DNA from 4 places in the Kitasatospora sp. CM 4170 genome. Region 2 is predicted to be linked to each of the others. Evidence: riboswitches for the same ligand, from Rfam matches in the RefSeq annotation. Region 2 holds a riboswitch; each other region holds the start of a gene.
What was found. Region 2 has a riboswitch for cobalamin ahead of RMN57_RS24620 (FecCD family ABC transporter permease). Riboswitches for the same ligand answer to the same signal wherever they lie in the genome.
Positions count from the first base shown of each region.

Region 1: it holds a riboswitch for cobalamin, as region 2 does, so the genes downstream of both, RMN57_RS01665 (peptidase) here and RMN57_RS24620 (FecCD family ABC transporter permease) in region 2, are expected to answer to the same signal.
Region 3: it holds a riboswitch for cobalamin, as region 2 does, so the genes downstream of both, RMN57_RS09170 (HoxN/HupN/NixA family nickel/cobalt transporter) here and RMN57_RS24620 (FecCD family ABC transporter permease) in region 2, are expected to answer to the same signal.
Region 4: it holds a riboswitch for cobalamin, as region 2 does, so the genes downstream of both, RMN57_RS01690 (CoA-acylating methylmalonate-semialdehyde dehydrogenase) here and RMN57_RS24620 (FecCD family ABC transporter permease) in region 2, are expected to answer to the same signal.

Region 1 covers NZ_CP134877.1:398,739-402,851, reverse strand. The annotation lists gene RMN57_RS01680 (enoyl-CoA hydratase/isomerase family protein) at 1-596, shown strand, start outside; gene mmsB (3-hydroxyisobutyrate dehydrogenase) at 593-1,477, shown strand; partial or broken gene RMN57_RS01670 (enoyl-CoA hydratase) at 1,474-2,246, shown strand; cobalamin riboswitch at 2,397-2,537, shown strand; gene RMN57_RS01665 (peptidase) at 2,635-3,711, shown strand; gene RMN57_RS01660 (flagellar hook-length control protein FliK) at 3,747-4,113, shown strand, end outside.
Region 2 covers NZ_CP134877.1:5,743,303-5,748,550, reverse strand. The annotation lists gene RMN57_RS24650 (ABC transporter substrate-binding protein) at 1-422, shown strand, start outside; gene RMN57_RS24645 (amino acid ABC transporter permease) at 460-1,434, shown strand; gene RMN57_RS24640 (amino acid ABC transporter ATP-binding protein) at 1,476-2,228, shown strand; gene RMN57_RS24635 (CGNR zinc finger domain-containing protein) at 2,373-2,966, shown strand; gene sodX (nickel-type superoxide dismutase maturation protease) at 2,972-3,412, opposite strand; gene sodN (superoxide dismutase, Ni) at 3,599-3,994, shown strand; cobalamin riboswitch at 4,098-4,217, shown strand; gene RMN57_RS24620 (FecCD family ABC transporter permease) at 4,321-5,248, shown strand, end outside.
Region 3 covers NZ_CP134877.1:2,316,408-2,321,655, forward strand. The annotation lists gene efp (elongation factor P) at 1-275, opposite strand, end outside; gene RMN57_RS09160 (aminopeptidase P family protein) at 360-1,466, opposite strand; gene rpmG (50S ribosomal protein L33) at 1,725-1,889, shown strand; gene RMN57_RS09170 (HoxN/HupN/NixA family nickel/cobalt transporter) at 1,970-3,133, opposite strand; cobalamin riboswitch at 3,166-3,360, opposite strand; gene RMN57_RS09175 (metalloregulator ArsR/SmtB family transcription factor) at 3,443-3,841, shown strand; gene RMN57_RS09180 (ATP-binding protein) at 4,023-5,248, opposite strand, start outside.
Region 4 covers NZ_CP134877.1:404,677-409,924, reverse strand. The annotation lists gene RMN57_RS01710 (sensor histidine kinase) at 1-820, shown strand, start outside; gene RMN57_RS01705 (response regulator transcription factor) at 901-1,521, shown strand; gene RMN57_RS01700 (hypothetical protein) at 1,928-2,641, shown strand; gene RMN57_RS01695 (L-threonylcarbamoyladenylate synthase) at 2,789-3,409, opposite strand; cobalamin riboswitch at 3,551-3,742, shown strand; gene RMN57_RS01690 (CoA-acylating methylmalonate-semialdehyde dehydrogenase) at 3,952-5,248, shown strand, end outside.

The DNA.
Region 1 (4,113 bases), 5.3 Mb from region 2:
CGGGCGAGCTCGGTACCCACCTCGCCCTGACGGCCGGCTCGGTCGGCGGCGCGGACGCCCTGCTGTGCGGGCTCGCCGACCACTTCGTGCCCGCCGAGCGGCTCCCGGCCCTGCTGGACGACCTCGCCGAGCTGCCCGTGCACGACGCCCTCGAACGGCACGTCGAGCCCGCGCCGGCGGGCGTGCTGGACGGACACCGGGCGTGGATCGACAGCTGCTACGCCGCCGACACCGTGGCGGAGATCCTCGACCGGCTGCGGGAGAGCGGCGAGCCCGAAGCCAAGAAGGCCGTGGACCGGATCACCGCCAACTCCCCGACCGCCGTGACGGCGACGCTCGCCGCACTGCGCCGGGCCCGGGCCCTCGGCCCGCTGGAGGCGGTGCTGGACCAGGAGTACCGCACGTCCTGTGCGGCGCTCTCCACGCCCGACCTCGCCGAGGGGATCCGGGCCCAGGTGATCGACAAGGACCGCACGCCGCGGTGGAGCCCGGCGACGCTGAGCGCCGTCGAACCCGCCGCCGTGGCGCGCTACTTCGCCCCGCTCGGCGAGCGCGAACTCGGCCTCGCCGCCATCACACCCCTGGAGCGCTGGTGACCCACCGCATCGGATTCGTCGGACTGGGCAACATGGGCGGCCCGATGGCGGCCAACCTGGTCAAAGCGGGGTACCGGGTGACCGGTTACGACCTGGCGGAGGACGCCCGGGAGCGCGCCGCCGCGCATGGCGTGGTCGTGGCCGGCTCGGCGGCGGAAGCGGTCGGCGACGCCGAGTCGGTGGTCACCATGCTGCCGACCGGACGGCAGGTCCTGGACGCCTACCGGGAGCTCACCGCCGTCGCCCGGGGTGCGCTGTTCGTGGACTGTTCCACCATCGCCGTCGGGGACGCCCGGGTGGCCGCCGACCTCGCCCGGGTCGCCGGGCACCGCGCCGTCGACGCACCGGTCTCCGGTGGCGTGGCCGGTGCGGAGGCGGCGAGCCTCACGTTCATGGTCGGCGCCGGGGACGCAGACTTCGCCGCCGTCGAACCGGTGTTGGCGGCGATGGGCCGCCGCGTCGTCCACTGCGGAGCCTCCGGCGCCGGCCAGGCGGCGAAGATCTGCAACAACATGATCCTGGGCATCTCCATGATCGCGGTCGGCGAGGCCTTCGCCCTCGGGGAGAGCCTCGGCCTGAGCCACCAGGCGCTGTTCGACGTGGCCTCCACGGCCTCCGGGCAGTGCTGGGCGCTCACCACCAACTGTCCGGTGCCCGGCCCGGTGCCGACCAGCCCGGCCAACCGCGGGTACGCGGCCGGGTTCGCCGCCGCGCTGATGGCCAAGGACCTCGGGCTCGCCGCCGACGCGGCCACCGCCTCCGCCGTTCCGGCCGAACTGGGCAGGCGGGCAGCCGAGTTGTTCGCCGATTTCGCCCAGGGCGAGGCCGCCGGCCTGGACTTCTCCGCCATCATCACCACCCTCAGGGAGACCTCCGCATGACGTACGAGACGATCCTGGTCGAGCGCAAGGGCCGGGTCGGGCTGATCACGCTCGACCGTCCCAAGGCGCTCAACGCGCTCAACACCCTCCTGATGAACGAAGTCGTCGCGGCGGCAACGGAGTTCGACCGCGATCCGGAGATCGGCTGCCTGCTGGTCACCGGCTCGGAGAAGGCCTTCGCGGCCGGCGCCGACATCAAGGAGATGCAGTCCCTCGGCTTCGTGGACGCCTACCTGGGCGACTGGTTCGCCGCCTGGGACCGCTTCGCCGCCCTGCGCAAGCCGGTCGTGGCGGCCGTCGCGGGCTACGCGCTCGGCGGAGGCTGCGAGTTGGCGATGATGTGCGACATCCTGCTGGCGGCCGACACCGCGAGGTTCGGGCAACCGGAGATCAAGCTCGGCGTGATCCCCGGCATCGGCGGCTCGCAGCGGCTGACCCGGGCGATCGGCAAGGCCAAGGCGATGGAGCTCTGCCTGACCGGCCGGATGATGGGCGCCGAGGAGGCCGAGCGGGCCGGTCTGGTCTCGCGGATCGTCCCGGCCGACCAGCTGCTCGCCGAGGCCCTGCCACCGCGGAGAAGGCCGCGGAGATGTCGACCCCGGCGGCCGTCATGCTCAAGGAGAGCGTCGACCGCGCGTACGAGACCACCCTCGCCGAGGGCGTCCGGTTCGAACGCCGGCTCTTCCACGCCGCGTTCGCCACGGCGGACCAGAAGGAGGGCATGGCCGCCTTCGCCGAGAAGCGCCCGCCGTCCTTCACCCACCGCTGACAGGCCGCGTGGTGCGCCGCCCCCGGACGAGGGGCGGCGCACCACGGGCCGTCGGCCGTCGGACCGCCGGCGCGGGTGGGCGTCCAGGTGGGGCCGGGCCGCCCGGACCCACCGTGATGTGACGCACGATCCCTTGACCGGATCTTTTCCGCTTCGCCATGATGAGCCGTCAAGTTGTGACTCCGCCGTTCGGGGGAAGCCGGTCCGAATCCGGCGCTGACCCGCAACGGTAGGCCGCCGACGCCACGTCGGCGGCGAGCCCGAGTACCCGTCGGCGGAGGTGTTGTCCCCTCCTCCCGTCGTGGTCTGCGGGCCGGAGCTCCGAGGGCTGCCCCGGCACGTTGCCGACGTCCTCCGGGCCCCTGCGTCCAGGCCCGGAAAGGCACCCATGTCCGCGCTTCGCCGCACCTTCGGTCTGCTCGCGATACCCGCCCTCGCGCTCGCCACCGCACTCCCCGCGGCCACCGCCGCCCACGCCGCACCGGCCGCCGCGACGTCCTCCCCGACCGTCCGGCCGGATGCCGCCGCGGCCGGCTGGCTGGCCCGCCAGCTCGTCGACGGCGACCACTTCGAGTCCGTCTTCAACGGCACCGCCTACCCCGACCAGGGCCTGACCATCGACGCCGTGCTGGCCTTCGCCGCCTCGCACAGCTCCGACCAGGCCGCCGCCAAGGCCACCGCCTGGCTGGCCAAGCCCGAGATCATCAGCGGCTACCTCGGCGACGGCACCACCGAGGCCTACGCGGGCGCCACCGCCAAGCTGCTGCTCGCCGCCGAGGTCCGCGGCGTGAACCCGACGGCTTTCGGCGGCATCGACCTGCCGGCCCGGCTGCGCTCGCTCCAGAGCCCCGAGGGCCGCTTCTCCGACCGCTCCCAGTGGGGCGACTACAGCAACGCCTTCGGCCAGTCGCTCGCCCTGATCGCCCTGCACCGCACCCCCGGCGGCGCCCCTGCCACGGCCGTCGACTTCCTCGCCAACAGCCAGTGCGCGGACGGCGGTTACCCGGTCTCCTTCGGTCAGGCCGCCTGCACCAGCGACCCGGACGCGACCGCCCTCGCCGCCCAGGCCCTCGCCGCCACCGGCCGCACCGCCAAGGCGAACGCGGGTCTCGGCTGGCTCGCCGCCCACCAGAACGCCGACGGCGGCTTCGTCGCGGCCGGGGCCACCGCCTCCAACGCCAACACCACCGGGCTGGCCACGCAGGCGCTGCTGTCCGGCGGGCGCTTCGGGGCCGGCGTCAAGGGCTGGAGCCGGTTGGTCAAGTTCCAGCAGGGCTGCACCACCGACCCGGCGGTGCGGGGCGCGATCGCGTACGACGCGTCCGGTTTCAACGCGGGCAACGGGTCCCGCGCCACCGCGCAGGCCGTCCTCGGCCTCGGTGGCACCCCGCTGGCCACCCTCTCCGCCGCCGGCGCGCGTCCCGACGCCCCGACCCTGGCCTGCCCGGCCCCGGCCTCCCACTGAGACGACGAACCCCCGATCCCGCGAGGAGAGTTCCGATGACCGACACCCTCATCCCGGCCCGCCCGGCCCGCCCGGCCCGCCGCACGCTCGGTTCGGTCGCCGCGGCCGCCGCCCTCACCGCCGGCCTGCTCGGCGCCTCCGCCGTCCAGGCCCCGCCGGCCCGGGCCGCGGCCTGTAGCGGTACCACCGGCGTCACCGTCGTGGTGGACTTCACCGCCGTCGGCGGCGGCATCGAGACCGGATGCGCCCCCGGGGACCCGGCCAGCGGCCTGGCCGCACTGACCGGCGCCGGGTTCTCGTACGCCTTCCACCCGCGTTTCCCGGGCTTCGTGTGCAAGATCAACGCACTGCCGGCGACGTGCACCAACCCGACCGGCAGCGCCTACTGGTCGTACTGGCACG
Region 2 (5,248 bases):
TCTGCGGCAAGAAGGTGGCCGTCCAGACCGGCACCACCCAGGCCCAGGAGATCGTCGACGTCCGCAACCCCGCCTGCGCCAAGGCCGGCAAGCCGGGCGTCGTCAACGACGGTGACAAGTTCGACCTGCAGACCGACGTCACCAACGCCGTGGTCTCCGGCCGCGACCAGGCGATGATGGCCGACTCCCCGGTCGTCGACTACGCCGTCAAGCAGTCCGGCGGCCAGCTGGAGAAGATCGGCACCACCTACGACTCCGCGCCGTACGGCATCGCCCTCGCCAAGGGCGCCGCGATCGCCCCGGCGATCCAGGGCGCCGTCCAGTCGCTGATCGACGACGGCACCTACAAGCAGATCCTCACCAAGTGGGGCGTCGAGGCCGGTGCCCTCGACAAGTCCACCCTCAACGGCGCCGTCAGCTGACCCTCCGCCGGCACATCTCTCCCCCGAGGCCCACACCGTGAACTCTCTGGACAAGGGGCACGCGGAGAAGGGACGGCCTGAGACCATCAAGGCCGTCCCGGTCCGCCACCCCGGACGCTGGGCGGGCGCCGCAGTCATCGCCGTACTGGCTGCAATGCTCGTGAGCGCCCTCTTCACCAACCCCGCCTTCAAGTGGGACATCGTCGGGAAGTACCTCTTCCACGACAGCATCGTGCACGGCATGCTCGTCACGTTGGAGCTGACCGCGCTCTCCATGCTCATGGGTGTGGTCGGCGGCATCATCCTCGCGGTGATGCGGCTCTCCGCGAACCCGCTGCTCTCGGCCACCGCCTGGGTCTACATCTGGGTCTTCCGCGGTACGCCGGTCCTGGTGCAGCTGGTGTTCTGGAACTTCCTCGGCCTGATCTGGGCCAAGCTCTCGATCGGTGTGCCGTGGGGGCCGGAGTTCTGGTCCGAGTCCACCAACGTCCTGATCCCGACCTTCGTCGCCGCCCTGCTGGGCCTGGGCCTCAACGAGGCCGCCTACATGGCGGAGATCGTCCGCGGCGGCATCCAGTCGGTCGACCTGGGACAGACCGAGGCCTCGCACGCGCTCGGCATGAGCCAGTTCCAGACCATGCGGCGGATCGTCCTGCCGCAGGCCATGCGGGTGATCATCCCGCCGACCGGCAACGAGACCATCTCGATGCTCAAGACCACCTCGCTGGTCTCGGTGATCTCCCTGGAGGAGATCTTCCGGGCCGGCCAGGTGATCTACTCTCGGAACTACCAGAACATCCCGATCCTGATCGTGGTCAGCCTCTGGTACCTGTTCTTCACCTCCGTGCTGACCATCGGCCAGTACTACATCGAACGGCACTACGCCCGCGGCTCCAACCGGACGCTCCCGCCGACCCCGCTGCAGCGGGTCCGGGGCCTGTTCCGTGGGAAGCCCACCCCGAAGAAGACCACCGACGTGGTCCCGGGGCTTGAGGGAGGTGGTCACGTATGACCGATCTGACCAAGCCGCCCGTCGACGCCGCCACCGGCCCGATGGTCCGCTCCGAGAACGTCCACAAGTCCTTCGGCCCGGTCGAGGTGCTCAAGGGCATCGACCTGGAGGTCAAGCAGGGCGAGGTGTTCTGCCTGATCGGCCCCTCCGGCTCCGGCAAGTCGACCTTCCTGCGGTGCATCAACCACCTGGAGAAGATCAACGGCGGCCGGCTCTGGGTCGACGGCGAGCTCGTCGGCTACCGGCAGAAGGGCGACAAGCTCTACGAGCTCAAGGACCGCGAGGTCGCGCTCAAGCGGCGGGACATCGGCATGGTCTTCCAGCGCTTCAACCTGTTCCCGCACATGACCGCCATAGAGAACGTCATCGAGGCGCCGGTGCAGGTCAAGGGCGAGTCCAAGTCGGACGCCCGGGAGCGCGCGATGGCCCTGCTGGAGCGGGTCGGCCTGTCCGACAAGGCCAAGAACTACCCGTCCCAGCTCTCCGGCGGCCAGCAGCAGCGTGTCGCCATCGCCCGTGCGCTCGCCATGAAGCCCAAGCTGATGCTCTTCGACGAGCCCACCTCGGCGCTCGACCCCGAGCTGGTCGGCGACGTCCTCGACGTCATGCGCGGACTGGCCGAGGAGGGGATGACCATGGTCGTCGTCACCCACGAGATGGGCTTCGCCCGCGAGGTCGGCGACGCCCTGGTCTTCATGGACGGCGGTGTGGTCGTCGAGTCGGGCAACCCGCGCGACGTCCTCACCGACCCGCAGCACGAGCGCACCCGCGCCTTCCTCTCCAAGGTGCTCTGACCCGAAGTGCTCTGAGCTCACCGGGGTGCGCCCGCCGCACCCCTCGGCGCCCGGCAGGCCGGTCCTGCCGGGCGCCGACGTTTTCCCCGCCCGGGTAATAGGCTGGGAGCATTCAGCCCGTTACCGAATTCTGGAAGGACCACCGTGGAGCTCGCCTCGTACGCCGATCTGGCCGTCCGGCTGGTGAACACCGAGGAGCCCGAGCGCGGCACCGATTCGCTGACCTCGGTGGAGGCGGTGCGCGCCCTGTTCTCCGAGTCCTCGCGCGCCGCCGCGCTCGCCGACGAGTCGGACCTGCCGCGGCTGCGGACCGTCCGGACCCGGCTGCGCGGGGTGTTCGAGGCCGCCGCCGAGGGCGACGAGGTCCGCGGCGTCGACCTGTTGAACAGCCTGCTCATGGAGTTCCCGGTCAGCCCGCTGGTCTCCGGCCACGAGCACCTGGACGACGCCGGGCGCCCGCGCTGGCACCTGCACCTGGCCGACAACTCGCCGACCGCCACCGCCCACTTCAGCGCCGTCGCGTGCATGGGGCTGGCGGTGCACCTGACCGAGCTGGGCGCCGACCGGCTGGGCATCTGCCAGGCCGCGCCCTGCCGCAACGCCTACCTCGACACCTCCACCAACCGGTCCCGGCGGTACTGCTCGGACCGCTGTGCCACCCGGGCCAACGTCGCCGCGTACCGGGCCCGCAAGCGGCAGGAGGCCCAGGACGCGGCCGCCCTCGACGGGCAGGCCTGACAGCTCTAGAGGGAGTCCGGGTCGACCCAGACGCCGCAGCGGCGGGCCAGGCCCGGCACCCGGGCGAGCGGGCCGGAGAGCAGCAGACGCTCCAGCCCCCGGCCCGGCGCCAGCCAGGCCGGCCGCGGCCGCAGCCGCAGCAGCACCCGGCCGAGCACGAGCTCGTCCGGGACGGCGCCGTAGCTGCGGCTGTCGCTGTCGATCGGCCGGTTGTCGGAGAGCAGCCACCAGCCCTTGGCCCGGCGCTCGGCCGCCCGCTTCACCACCAGCAGGTCCTGCTGGAACGGGTGGCGGAAGACCACCACCGCGCCCGGCCGGATCCGCGCGCCGTAGCGGACCAGCAGCTGGTCGCCCTCGCGCAGGGTCGGCACCATCGAGGGGCCCGCCACGTCGATCAGTCCGAACGGCGCGCCACCCCCCGGGGTGCCGCCCTCCGGTTCCGCCATCCGCGCCACGACTCCTCCTCCCGGCCGGCCGCGTCCAAGTCTGCCGCACCGGCGGCCTCCCGGCCGGTGTCCGGATTGGCCCGGTTCCGACTCCGCCTTTTGACCGAGGCCCACCGCCCGATCGCGAAACCCACGGGCCGGAAGGGTAATCTCGGGCGCGGGAAGACGATCTAAGGAAGGACTCCCATGTTCTCTCGTCTGTTTGCACCTCGCGCCACCGCCCACGCCCACTGCGACCTCCCCTGCGGCGTGTACGACCCGGCGCAGGCCCGGATCGAGGCCGAGTCGGTCAAGGCCACCCAGGAGAAGTACCAGGCCAACGAGGACCCGCACTTCCGCGCCCGCGCCATCATCATCAAGGAGCAGCGCGCCGAGGCCGTCAAGCACCACATCTCGGTGCTGTGGAGCGACTACTTCAAGGCCCCGCACTTCGAGAAGTACCCGCAGCTGCACCAGCTGATCAACGACACCCTGAAGGCCGCCTCGGCCACCAAGGCGTCGACCGACCCGGCCACCGGCCAGGCCCTGCTCGACCTGATCGCCGAGGTCGACAAGATCTTCTGGGAGACCAAGCAGGCCTGATCCCCGATCAGCCCGCACCGACCGCCCCCGTCCGGCCCGCCGGACGGGGGCGGTCGCGTTCTCCGCGGGCCCGGCGCACCCGGTAAGGGTCAAAGGGCCTGATCACTTGTTATGCTGCCAGGGTGCCCCGCGGGGGAAGCCGGTGCGAATCCGGCGCTGACCCGCAACGGTAAGCGGTGCCCCGTGCCCCGCGAGCCCGATCGCCCCGGGGTGCCGACCTCCCGACAACTCGCCGCGGACTGCGAGGGGATGGCGCCCCGGCACGCCTGCGGCCCGGGCGCGATCGCCCGTCGCCGGCCGCGGCCAGAGGCGAAGGCGCGCCACCCGTGACCACCGCAGCGACCGCACCGCCCCCGACGGCGCCCACGCCCGTGCCCGCAGCGGCCCGCCGCCTGCCCACCGGCCCGCTGGCCGCCGGCCTGGCGTCGGCGCTGCTGCTCTCGCTGGTCTGCGGGGTGGCCCTGGGCTCCACCGGACTCGGCTGGTCGCACGTGCTGCGCTTGCTGGGAGCCGGACTGACGGGCGGTCGGCTGCCGGCCGAGGAGGCCGCCGCGTACGCCATCGTCTGGGAGATCCGGCTGCCGCGCACCGTGCTGGCCGCCGTGGTCGGCGCCGGGCTCGCGGCCACCGGGGTCGCCGTGCAGGCGATGGTCCGCAACGCGCTCGCCGACCCGTTCGTCCTCGGCATCTCCTCCGGCGCCGCGGTCGGCGCCAACGCGGTGCTCCTGCTCGGCGCCTTCGCCTCGCTCGGGGTCTGGGCGATCTCGGTCTCCGCGTTCGGCGCGGCGCTGCTCGCCATGGTGCTGGTGTACGCCGCCGCACGGACCGCGGCCGGTCTCACCCCGCTGCGGCTGGTCCTCACCGGCACGGCGATGTCCTACGGCTTCTCGGCGGTGACGGCGCTGATGGTGTTCGCGGCCGCGCGCGGCGAGGCGGCCCGCAGCGCCATGATGTGGCTGCTCGGCAGCCTCGGCGGGGCGACCTGGGGCTCGGTTCCGATCGCCGCCGCCACCGTGCTGGCCGGCCTCGCCCACCTGGCCTGCGCCGCCGGGCGGCTGGACGCGCTGGCGATGGGCGACGAGACCGCCGCCTCGCTCGGCGTGGACGGCGACCGGCTGCGCCGGGAACTGTTCGCCGTGACCGCGGCCGTCACCGGCACCGTGGTGGCGGTCAGCGGCGCGATCGGCTTCGTCGGCCTGATGGTGCCTCACCTGACCCGGATGCTGGTCGGCGCCGGCCACCGCCGGGTGCTGC
Region 3 (5,248 bases), 3.4 Mb from region 2:
AGCTGGTCGTAGGTGTCCATGTCCATGAACACGAAGTTCTCGCCGTCCTTGTACGAGAACTGCATGCCGCGCTTGTCGACGTTGGCGGTCTCGACCTTGGTGCCCGCGTTGAAGGTCTTGTCGACGACCTTGCCGGTCAGGACCTCCTTGAGCTTGGTACGCACGAAGGCCGGGCCCTTGCCGGGCTTCACGTGCTGGAACTCGACGACGGACCAGAGCTTGCCGCCCTCCAGCTTGAGGACCATGCCGTTCTTGAGATCGTTCGTGGAAGCCACGGGCGCACATACTCCTGGATATAGCTGTCAAGGAACCAAGGGGTGCGTCCTGCCGCCTGCGGCAGCCTCCCGGGCGGCCGCGGGTCACAGGGCGAGGAGCTCCTTGGTGGTGATGGTGAGCAGCTCGGGCCCGCCCTCTTCGAGGGGACGGACGACGAGCGTGTCCTCGATCCGGACGCCGCCCCTGCCGGGGAGATGGACCCCCGGACCGACGGTGACCGGTACGCGGCTGTCCAGTTTACCCATGTCCGAGGGACCGAGGCGCGGCGCCTCCCGGATCTCCAGCCCGATGCCGTGGCCGACGGGGTGCGGCGAGCTCTCGGTGTGCCCGGCGGCCTGCAGGATCTCCCGTGCGGCCTGGTCGGGTACGTACTGCTCGACGCCCGGCCCGAGCGCCTCCCGACCGGCCCGCTGGGCGCGGAACACCAGCCGGTGCAGCTCCACCTGCCAGGGCGCGGGGGCCGCGCCGATCACGAAGGTCCGGGCGGTGGAGACGCCGTACCCGCGGTACTGCGCGCCCAGCACCACGGTCAGGAAGTCGCCCTCCTCCACCCGCCGGTCGGTGGGCTGGTGGGCCTGCTGCCCGGAGTGGCTGCCGGTGCCGACCGAGACCGGGAAGGCCGCCCGGTCCGCGCCGTGGTCGATCATCCGGCGCTCCAGCTCCATCGCCAGGTGCCGCTCGGTGCGGCCGACCAGGATCGACTCCAGCAGTTCGCCGAGCGCCTGGTCGGCGATCTCGGCCGCGATCCGCAGGTCGGCGATCTCGTGCTCGTCCTTGACCACCCGCAGCCGCTCGACCGCCTGGGCTAGGTCGGCCAGCCGGACCCCCTCGGCCAGGCCGGCCACCGCCCGGTGCCGGCTGACGGTGAGGTCGTGCTCCTCCACCGCGAGGTCGGTCACCCGGAGCTTCGCCGCCGCGGCCGCGGCGGCCAGCGCGGTGTCCGCCCCGGCCGCCACCGGCACCCGGGTCACGTCCTCGACGATCAGGTGTTCGCCGGTGTCGTCCGGCGGCAGGTCGTCCGGCAGCGCCAGCAGCGCCCGCTCCCGGGTGAGCAGCAGCGTCGCGCCGCACGGCGGGCACCCGGTCAGGTACCGCACGTTCGCCGCCCGGGTGATCAGCGCCGCGTCGGCCCCGGTCGCACTGCAGTGCTCCCTCAGCCGCTCCCGCCGGCCCGCGTACGCATCAGACATGGGTCGAGCCTACGGAGGCCCGTCCCGATCCGCCCGCCGAGCGCCCCCAGCCGGGGCCCGGCGCGCGGCGCTCCCCCACCGCGCGCGCCGACCCCGCGCGCCCACCGCACTCCCCCCGGGAATGGGCGGGCCGGAGCGCGCGTTGTGAGGCAATACGTGAAAACGACTTCCATTTCGGCGTACGGCCTCCGGCCGGCGCCGGGACGGCCACCCCGGAGCGGCGACCCGCCGAGCCGGCCGACCCCAGGAGGACCACCCATGGCCCGCAGCGAACTGCGCCCGATCATCAAGCTCAGGTCCACGGCCGGGACCGGCTACACCTACGTGGCCCGCAAGAGCCGCCGCAACGACCCGGACCGGCTGGTACTGCGCAAGTACGACCCGGTCGTGCGGCAGCACGTCGACTTCCGCGAGGAGCGCTGACCCCTGAACGCGGCGCCCCCTGAACGCGATGGAGCCTCCCCGGGACCGGGGAGGCTCCATCGCGTGCGGCGACCCGCGGCCTACCGCGCCGCCTCCTGGGCGGCGGGCGCGTCCTCGGCCGGCCCGGCGCCCGGCTGCACCGGCTGCGGGCTCCACTTCTGCTCGACCCCGGCGATCCGCCAGTACCCGATCGCCGCCGCCCAGACCACCACGAACAGCCCGACGATCGCGTAGCCGACGTTGTCCAGCGAGATGTCCGCGATCCAGCCGCTCACCGGGTCGGTCAGGTCCAGCTTCTCGTGCAGCACCCCGACCAGCTCGATGGTGCCGATGATGAAGGCCACCGCGATCGACAGGCCGGTGATGGTCAGGTTGTAGTACACCTTGCGCACCGGGTTGGAGAACGCCCACTGGTACGCGAAGTTCATGAACGTCCCGTCCAGCGTGTCGAACAGGCTCATCCCGGCCGCGAAGAGCAGCGGCAGGCAGGCGATCGCGTACCAGGGCAGCCCGGAGGCCGCGCCCGAGCCGGCCATCACCATCAGGGTCACCTCGGTCGCGGTGTCGAAGCCGAGGCCGAGCACCATGCCGACCGGGAACATCTGGCCCGGGCGGGTGATCGAGCGGGTGGCGCGGTTCAGGACGCGGGCCAGGAAGCCGCGCGCGTTGAGGTGCTCCTCCAGCTCCGCCTCGTCGAACCGCCCGGCCCGCATCGAGCGGAACACCTTGAGGATGCCGAACAGCGCGGCCAGGTTGAGCGCGCCGATCAGGTAGAGGAAGGCGCCGGAGGCGGAGGTGCCTACCATGCCCAGCCACTGGTGGGTGGTGGACTCGTCGTCCATCAGGGTGTCGGCCAGCTGCGCGCCGCCCGCCACCAGGGCGGCCATCAGGACCACCATCGAGGAGTGCCCGAGGGCGAACCAGAAGCCGACCGAGACCGGCCGCTTGCCGTCGGCCATCAGCTTGCGGGTGGTGTTGTCGATGACCGCGATGTGGTCGGCGTCGAAGGCGTGCCGCATGCCGAGGGTGTAGGCGGTGATCCCCAGGCCCACCCCGAAGACCTGGGTGCCGACCTCGTACTTCTCGGGGGCGACCAGGAAGATGAGCGTCCCGAACGCCACCACGTGCATGGCCAGGATCACCCCCATCAGCCCGGCCGTGCGGACGGTGTCCTCGCGGCGCCACCGGAAGGTCGGCAGGACGGACGGCGCCGCCGGAGCAGCGGCGGTTTCGGGCAGGGTCATCCTGGGATCACGCTCCAGCACCTCGTGGAATGACGTTCGTGAGATGCCGTGGCCGGTCTCCTGGCTGACGGGGCTTCCGTACCCGCCTTCCCAGGCGCGCGAGGCGCCCAGTGGCGTCATGGGTACGGACGATTCCCCCCGATCACAGTGGCGAGGGCCGCTCCGGACTCCGGACCCCTGAGGGTCCGTCACCGGTCTTCCCGAACACCACGGCGGGCAACACCGTAGGGGGCCCGTGCACACCCTTGCAAGGCTGCGCACCTGCGCAGGTGTCAAGGATCACAGGGCCGGGGCTGCAAGAATGTCCGTATGCATCTCGTACCGGCCGACCGCGCGGGCCACCGCACCATCGACGGACACCGGGTCTGCGAGGCCATCGCCGCGATCGGCGACACCGGGCACGTCCGGTCCTGGGCCGAGCGGTTCTCGCTGCTCGCCGACCCCGGACGGCTCGCCCTGCTGCTCGCCCTCCACCGCGCCGGTCCGCTCGCCGTCACCGACCTCGCGGTTGCCACCGGCATGCGCGACCCCGCCGTCTCCCAGGCGCTGCGGCTGCTGCGGACGGCCGGCGTGGTCACCGGCGACAAGGACGGACGCGTCGTGCGCTACCGGCTCGTGGACGACGCCATGCGCCCCCTCCTCAACACCTGCGCCGCCCACCCAGCCCCCACCTCCGCCGACACCCGAACGGCCACCGCAACCGGCTGAGAGATCCCGGGCCATCGCCGCGCGCCCGTGCTCGGCGACCTCTACGACGGCGGAGGCACCTGAGCCTCGTCCCCGGACCTACCGCGCCGCCCAGGCCGAGCAGTCCACCGAGCACAGGTTCACCGGGGGCGGTGATCCTGCCGGCCTCAGCGCGCGCCCCGTCCGCCGAACGCCGCCCGCGTCACCTTCCACGCTGCCCGGCGTCCGCCTCCGGACCTCCGAGCTCGCCGAGCCGGGAGCGGCCGCGCTCGGCCAGGCCGGTGTCGCCGGATTCCTCGGCCAGGGTGACGAGCAGCCTCAGCGCCTCGGCCTCCTTCAGCCGCTGGCCGAGGGCCGCAGCCCGCCGAGCGGCCTCCGCCGCCAGGGCGGCGGCCTCGTCGAGCAGCCCCAGCACCCGGTGGGCACGGGCCCGCACCAGCGGGAGCCGCATCAGCATCGGGGCGTCGCCCTCCGCCTCGGCCAGCGCGGTGGCCTCGTCCAGGACGACCACCGCCTGCTCCGGGCGACCGACCGCGATCAGCGCCTGCGCGAGGTTGTAGCTCTGGACGACCACGCCGTGCGCGTCGCCCTCGTTCTCCTCCCGGGCGAGGGTGAAGAGCTCGACGGCCCGCTCCGGGCGGCCGTCGGCCAGGCAGAGCAGGCCGTCCGTCTCGTGGAGCACGCCGACCAGCCGACGGTCGGCCACCAGCGGCACCAGCTCCGAAGCGGCCGCCAGCTGCTCGGTCGCCCGCGGGAAGTCCCTCAGCTCGTAGTGGGCCCGGGCGAGCTGGTTGCACATCCGGACCACGGCGTCCGAACGGTCGTCCCGCCGGGCCGACTCGACGCCGAGCCGGTGGGTCTCGATCCAGTCGTCGTAGTACTTACCGCCGTGGTAGAGCGGCCAGAGCGACTCGCAGAGCCGCCAGACGTCGCCGTGCCGGCCCTGCTCACCGGCCGACCTGACCACCTCGCGCAGGTTGGCCCGCTCGGCCCGCAGCCAGTCCAGCGCCACCGCTCCGGAGGTGAACCCCGGCAGCCCTTCGCCGGCCGGCTCCTGCAGCCGCAGTCGCGATCCGAGCACCGCGACGTCCGCCAGGAACGCCCGGCCCCGGTAGTACTCGACCACGCGGGCGAACAACCCGGACCGCTCCGGCAGCTCCCGGACCCGCTCGTAGGCGTGGCGCCGGACCAGGTCGTGGGCGCGGTAGTGCTCGTCCGGGCTCGCGGCCACCACATCGTCCAGGAGGTGGGCGGAGCGCAGCTCCGCCAGGCCTTGGTCCACCCGCTCGATCCCTGCGGCTGAGGCCAGTTCGGCCGAGACCAGCGGGCCGGGGTTCACCCCGATCAGGTGGTAGAGCTCCCGGGTGGTCCGGTGCAGCCGCCGGTAGACCGAGTCCAGGACACCGTCGATGCCGCCCTCCGCGTTGC
Region 4 (5,248 bases), 5.3 Mb from region 2:
GGCGTTCTTCGTGTACGGATCCGCCGTGGCCGTCGGTCTCGGTGCCGGCTGCGTGGTGGCGCTGGCGGGCGCGTTCACCCTGTGGGTCCCGCACTGGCAGGTGCGGGCCGAGTACATCGCGGACCTGCTGATGTTCGCCCTCGGGGTCGTCCTGGCCCTCGCGATGGCGGCGGTGGCCGTCCGCGAGCAGCAGGCCCGCGCCCGGCTGGAGGGCACGCTCGCCCAGGTCGCCGAGCTGTCCGCGGCCCGCGAACGCAACCGGCTGGCCCGCGAGATCCACGACAGCCTCGGCCACCACCTGACCGCGATCGGGATCCAGCTGGAGAAGGCCGAGGCGTTCGCCTCCCTCGATCCGCGGGCCTCGGCCCAGGCGGTGTCGCATGCCCGCTGGTCGGCCAACCGCGCCCTGGACGAGGTCCGGGCTTCCGTGCGCACCCTCGGTCCCGAGTCGGAGTCCGGGCCGGTCGTGCTCTCCCGGGCGCTCGCCGACCTCGTCCACCACCTGGACGGCGGGAGCCGTCGCGTCACCCTGGAGATGTCGGGCGTCGAGCGCCGGCCGCTGCTGGTGCTGTACCGGGCCGCGCAGGAGGGGCTGACCAACGCCTGCCGGCATTCCGGTGCCACCGAGATCGGGGTTCACGTCGCCTACGACGAGCGCGGAGCCCGACTCCGAGTGGTGGACAACGGCACCGGGTTCGACGCCGCCGAGGAGGGGTTCGGCCTGACCGGCCTGCGCGAGCGGGTCCGCCTCGCCGAGGGAACGGTGGCCATCGACAGCTCGGCCGGCGGTACGGTCCTCACCGTCGGGGTCCCGTGGTGACCGAGGACGGGAACGAGAACGGGCACGAGGACGCGAACGAGAACGGGGTCGGAAACGTGCGGGTGGACGGGAACGCGGACGTGGACGCGCCCGTACGGGTCTTCGTCGTCGACGACCAGGACCTCGTGCGGGAGGGCATCACCGCACTCCTCGGCATCCAGCCGGGCATCGAGGTGGCGGGCAGCGCACGCGACGGGGCCGAGGCGGCCGCAACGGCCCCGGCCTGCCGCCCCGACGTGGTGCTGATGGACGTCCGGATGCCCGGGATCGACGGCGTGGCGGCCACGGAGCTGCTCCGCCGCAGTCTGCCCGTCTGCAAGATCGTGATGCTGACGACGTTCGACGACGACGAGTACGTCACCCGGGCGCTGAAGGCCGGGGCGGTGGGCTACCTGCTCAAGAACCTGCCCGCCGTCGAGTTGGCGCGGGCCGTACGTCTCGCCCATGCGGGGGTGGCCCAGTTCGACCAGACGGTGATCGCCAACCTGGCGGCCGGGCTCCCCACCCCCGAACTGCTCACGCCCCGCGAGACGGACGTCCTCCGCCTCGTCTCCGCAGGTGCCACGAACAAGGAGATCGCCTCCCGCCTCTACCTCAGCGAGGGCACCGTCAAGAACCACATCTCCCGCGTGCTGAGCCGTCTGGGCCTGCGCGACCGCACCCAGGCCGCGCTCTACGCCAAGGACAACGGCCTTGTCTGACCCGGTCACGAAGCCGCCGTCCCCGGCGCCGAGGAGGTTGCAGACGTCGCGGGGGCGGTGGCCCAGGGCGGCCGGTCAGGGCCGGGACTGGCGCCGGTAGGTCGAGGGGCTGACGCCCATGCACTCCCGGAAGTGGTGGCGGCTCGTCATGCCGGCACGCCACCTGTCCCCGGCCGGGCGTGGTGAGCCGATGCGAGGGGCTGTCGGCGGCGGCAACCAGGTGAAGGAGGGGACGCGTGATTCGGGAGCCTACCTCGGTCATGTTCCGGCCAAGTTGTGCCGCCCATGGTTTGCACACCGGATATCCACGTGATCTCCGCACTAGGGTGAGGCCGATCCACCGCTCGGTTACCCCCGACCAACGGGCGTCGCGCATGCCCGCCGCCAGGACTGGAGTGAACCGCCCATGCATCTCCGTCATCTGTGGAAGCGCCTGACCGGCGCCGTCGTCCGCCGCGGCGTCGGTGCGACCGTGGGCGCACTCGCACTCGTCGCCGCGTTCGTCCTCGCCGGCACCGCCACGAGCGCGTCGAGCGCGGCCGCGCAGCCGGCCGGCCTGACCGGCTCCGGTCAGTGGTCCTGCGCCGGCGCCCCGATCCCGAGCGGGTACGTCCTCACCGCCTACAACGCGGCCGGCTGCAACGGCAGGGGTTCCTGGTTCCAGGAGCCGGTCAAGGACGGGATGTGGACCTGCGGCGGCTCCCCGGTCGTCCCCGGCTACGTGAGCACCGCCTACAACAAGGCGGGCTGCAACGGCGTCGGCGCCTGGCAGCACAACCTCGCCAAGGACGGCATCTGGACCTGCGGCGGCTCCCCGGTCGTCCCCGGCTACGTCATCACCGCCTACAGCCGGACCGGCTGCCAGGGCGTCGGCGCCTGGCAGCACAACCTCGCCAAGGACGGCATCTGGACCTGCAGCGGCTCGCCGATCGTCGCCGGCTACGTCACCAACGACTACCTTCGCTCGGGCTGCAACGGCGTCGGCGCCTGGAAGCACCGGATCGCCAAGGCGGGCATCCTGACCTGCCCCGGTTCGCCCATCCCGCCCGGCTTCCGCTCGACCACGTTCCAGGCGAGCGGCTGCGGCGGCCTCGGCGCCTGGCTCCTCGCCCGCGCCTGACCGCCGGACGGCGGTCGGCGGTCGGCCCGCGGCCGGGTGGCTACGTGCCGCCCGGCCGCGGGTCGTCCACGGCCTTCGTCGACCCGCCGGGCCCGCCGGCCCCGCCCGGCCCGGTGGAGTCCGGGGCGGGTGCGCAGGCCCGGCCCGTCACTCGAAGCGCGAGGGATCGCCGGCCCCGCGCCGGACGATCTCCGGCTCGCCGCCCGAGAAGTCGACGACCGTCGTCATCTCCGTGCCGCTGTCGCCGGAGTCCACCACGGCGTCCAGCACGTGGTCGAGGCGTTCCTTGATCTCCCACCCCTGGGTCATCGGCTCGTCCTCGCCGGGGAGGATCAGGGTGCTGGAGACCAGCGGCTCACCGAGTTCGGCGAGCAGGGCCCTGGCGACGGTGTGGTCGGGGATCCTGACTCCCACCGTCTTCTTCTTCGGGTGCATCAGGCGGCGGGGCACCTCCTTGGTGGCGGGCAGGATGAAGGTGTAGCTGCCCGGCGTCGCGGCCTTGACGGCACGGAAGACGTTGTTGTCGAGTTGGACGAACTGCCCCAGCTGCGCGAAGTCCTCGCACATCAGAGTGAAGTGGTGGCGCTCGTCGAGGCGCCGGATCGACCGGATCCGTTCGAGGCCGTCGCGGTTGTCCAGTCGACAGCCCAGGGCGAAACAGGTGTCGGTCGGATACGCGATGAGGGCACCGGACCGGAGACTGGCGGCCACGGTGCCGATGGTGCGCGGCTGGGGGGACTCTGGGTGCACGTCGAAGTACTTCGCCATTGGCCGACCCTACGGCATCCCGGTGCCCGGCCGGCGCAGCCGGGGCCTCCCGCGTCCGGTGGGGAGCGGCCCGGGTGCTGCCGGCGGTGGCGGGACCGGGACGGCGCGGCGGCGCGGCGCGTGCGCGAACCCTGGACTTACTAGGACGTCCAACTATATGGTCGACGACAGGTCCGCGGTGTCAGGGAAGCCGGTGTGAGTCCGGCACGGTCCCGCCACTGTGACCGGGGAGTTCGTCCTCGCAGATGAAGGCCACTGGCAGCCAGCCGGGAAGGCCCGGGGGCGGGCGCTGATCCGGGAGTCAGGATACCGGCCGCGGGTGGTCCGTGTTTTCCACGAGGATGGAGACGACACGCATGACTTCGGGCTGCCTCTCCCGTTCCGCCGCCCCTCGCCCGGCCGTGCCGAGTGTCGGGGCGCAACTCCGCCCCTGACGCCGACGTCAACCGTCGACTGCCGTACGCGTGCACGACCGTGCGCCCGGACGGTGGCGGTGGTCTCTCCATTCCTCCTCTCCCCATCCGCGATGAGAGAAGGAACCGATGGTCCGTGAACTGACCCATTTCGTCGGCGGCAAGCGCACCGCCGGGACGTCCGGCCGCTTCGGCGACGTGTACGACCCCAACACCGGCCGGGTGCAGGCCCGGGTTCCGCTGGCCGACCGGGCCGAGGTCGAGGCGGTGATCGCCGACGCCGCACAGGCCCAGCCCGAGTGGGCCGCCTGGAATCCGCAGCGGCGGGCCCGGGTGCTGCTGCGCTTCCTGCAGCTGGTCGAGCAGGAGAAGGAGGAGCTCGCCCGGCTGCTCTCCGCCGAGCACGGCAAGACCGTCGCCGACGCCCACGGGGACATCCAACGCGGCCTGGAGGTCGTCGAGTTCGCCGCCGGGATCCCGCACCTGCTCAAGGGCGAGTTCACCGACAACGCCGGCACCGGCATCGACGTGTACTCGATGCGCCAGCCGCTCGGCGTCGTCGCGGGCATCACGCCGTTCAACTTCCCGGCGATGATCCCGCTCTGGAAGGCCGCGCCCGCGCTGGCCTGCGGCAACGCCTTCGTCCTGAAGCCCTCCGAGCGGGACCCCTCGGTGCCGCTGCGCCTCGCCGAGCTGTTCCTGGAGGCCGGCCTGCCGCCGGGCGTGCTCAACGTCGTCAACGGCGGCAAGGAGGCCGTCGACACGCTGTTGGAGGACCCGCGGGTGGAGGCCGTCGGCTTCGTCGGCTCGACCCCGATCGCCCAGTACGTGTACGCGACGGCGGCCGCCCACGGGAAGCGGGCACAGTGCTTCGGTGGCGCGAAGAACCACATGATCGTCATGCCGGACGCCGACCTCGACCAGGCGGCCGACGCGCTGATCGGCGCGGGGTACGGCTCGGCCGGCGAGCGCTGCATGGCGATCTCGGTCGCCGTCCCGGTGGGGGAGGAGACCGCCGACGCCCTGGTGGCGAAGCTGGTCGAGCGGATCGCCGGGCTGAAGGTCGGCCGCTCGGACGACCCGGCGGCCGACTTCGGCCCGCTGGTCGGAGCCGACGCGCTGGCGCGGGTGCGCGGCTACCTCGATCTCGGGGTCGAGGAGGGCGCCGAACTCGTCGTCGACGGCAGGGACTTCCGCCTGGACGGGCACGAGGGCGGCTACTTCCTCGGCGCCTCGCTGTTCGACCGGGTCACCCCGGAGATGCGGATCCACCGGGAGGAGATCTTCGGCCCGGTGCTCACCGTCGTCCGCGCCGCCGACTACGAGCAGGCCCTGCGCCTGCCCAGCGAGCACGAGTTCGGCAACGGCGTCGCCATCTTCACCCGCGACGGCGACACCGCCCGCGACTTCACCCGCCGCGTCAACA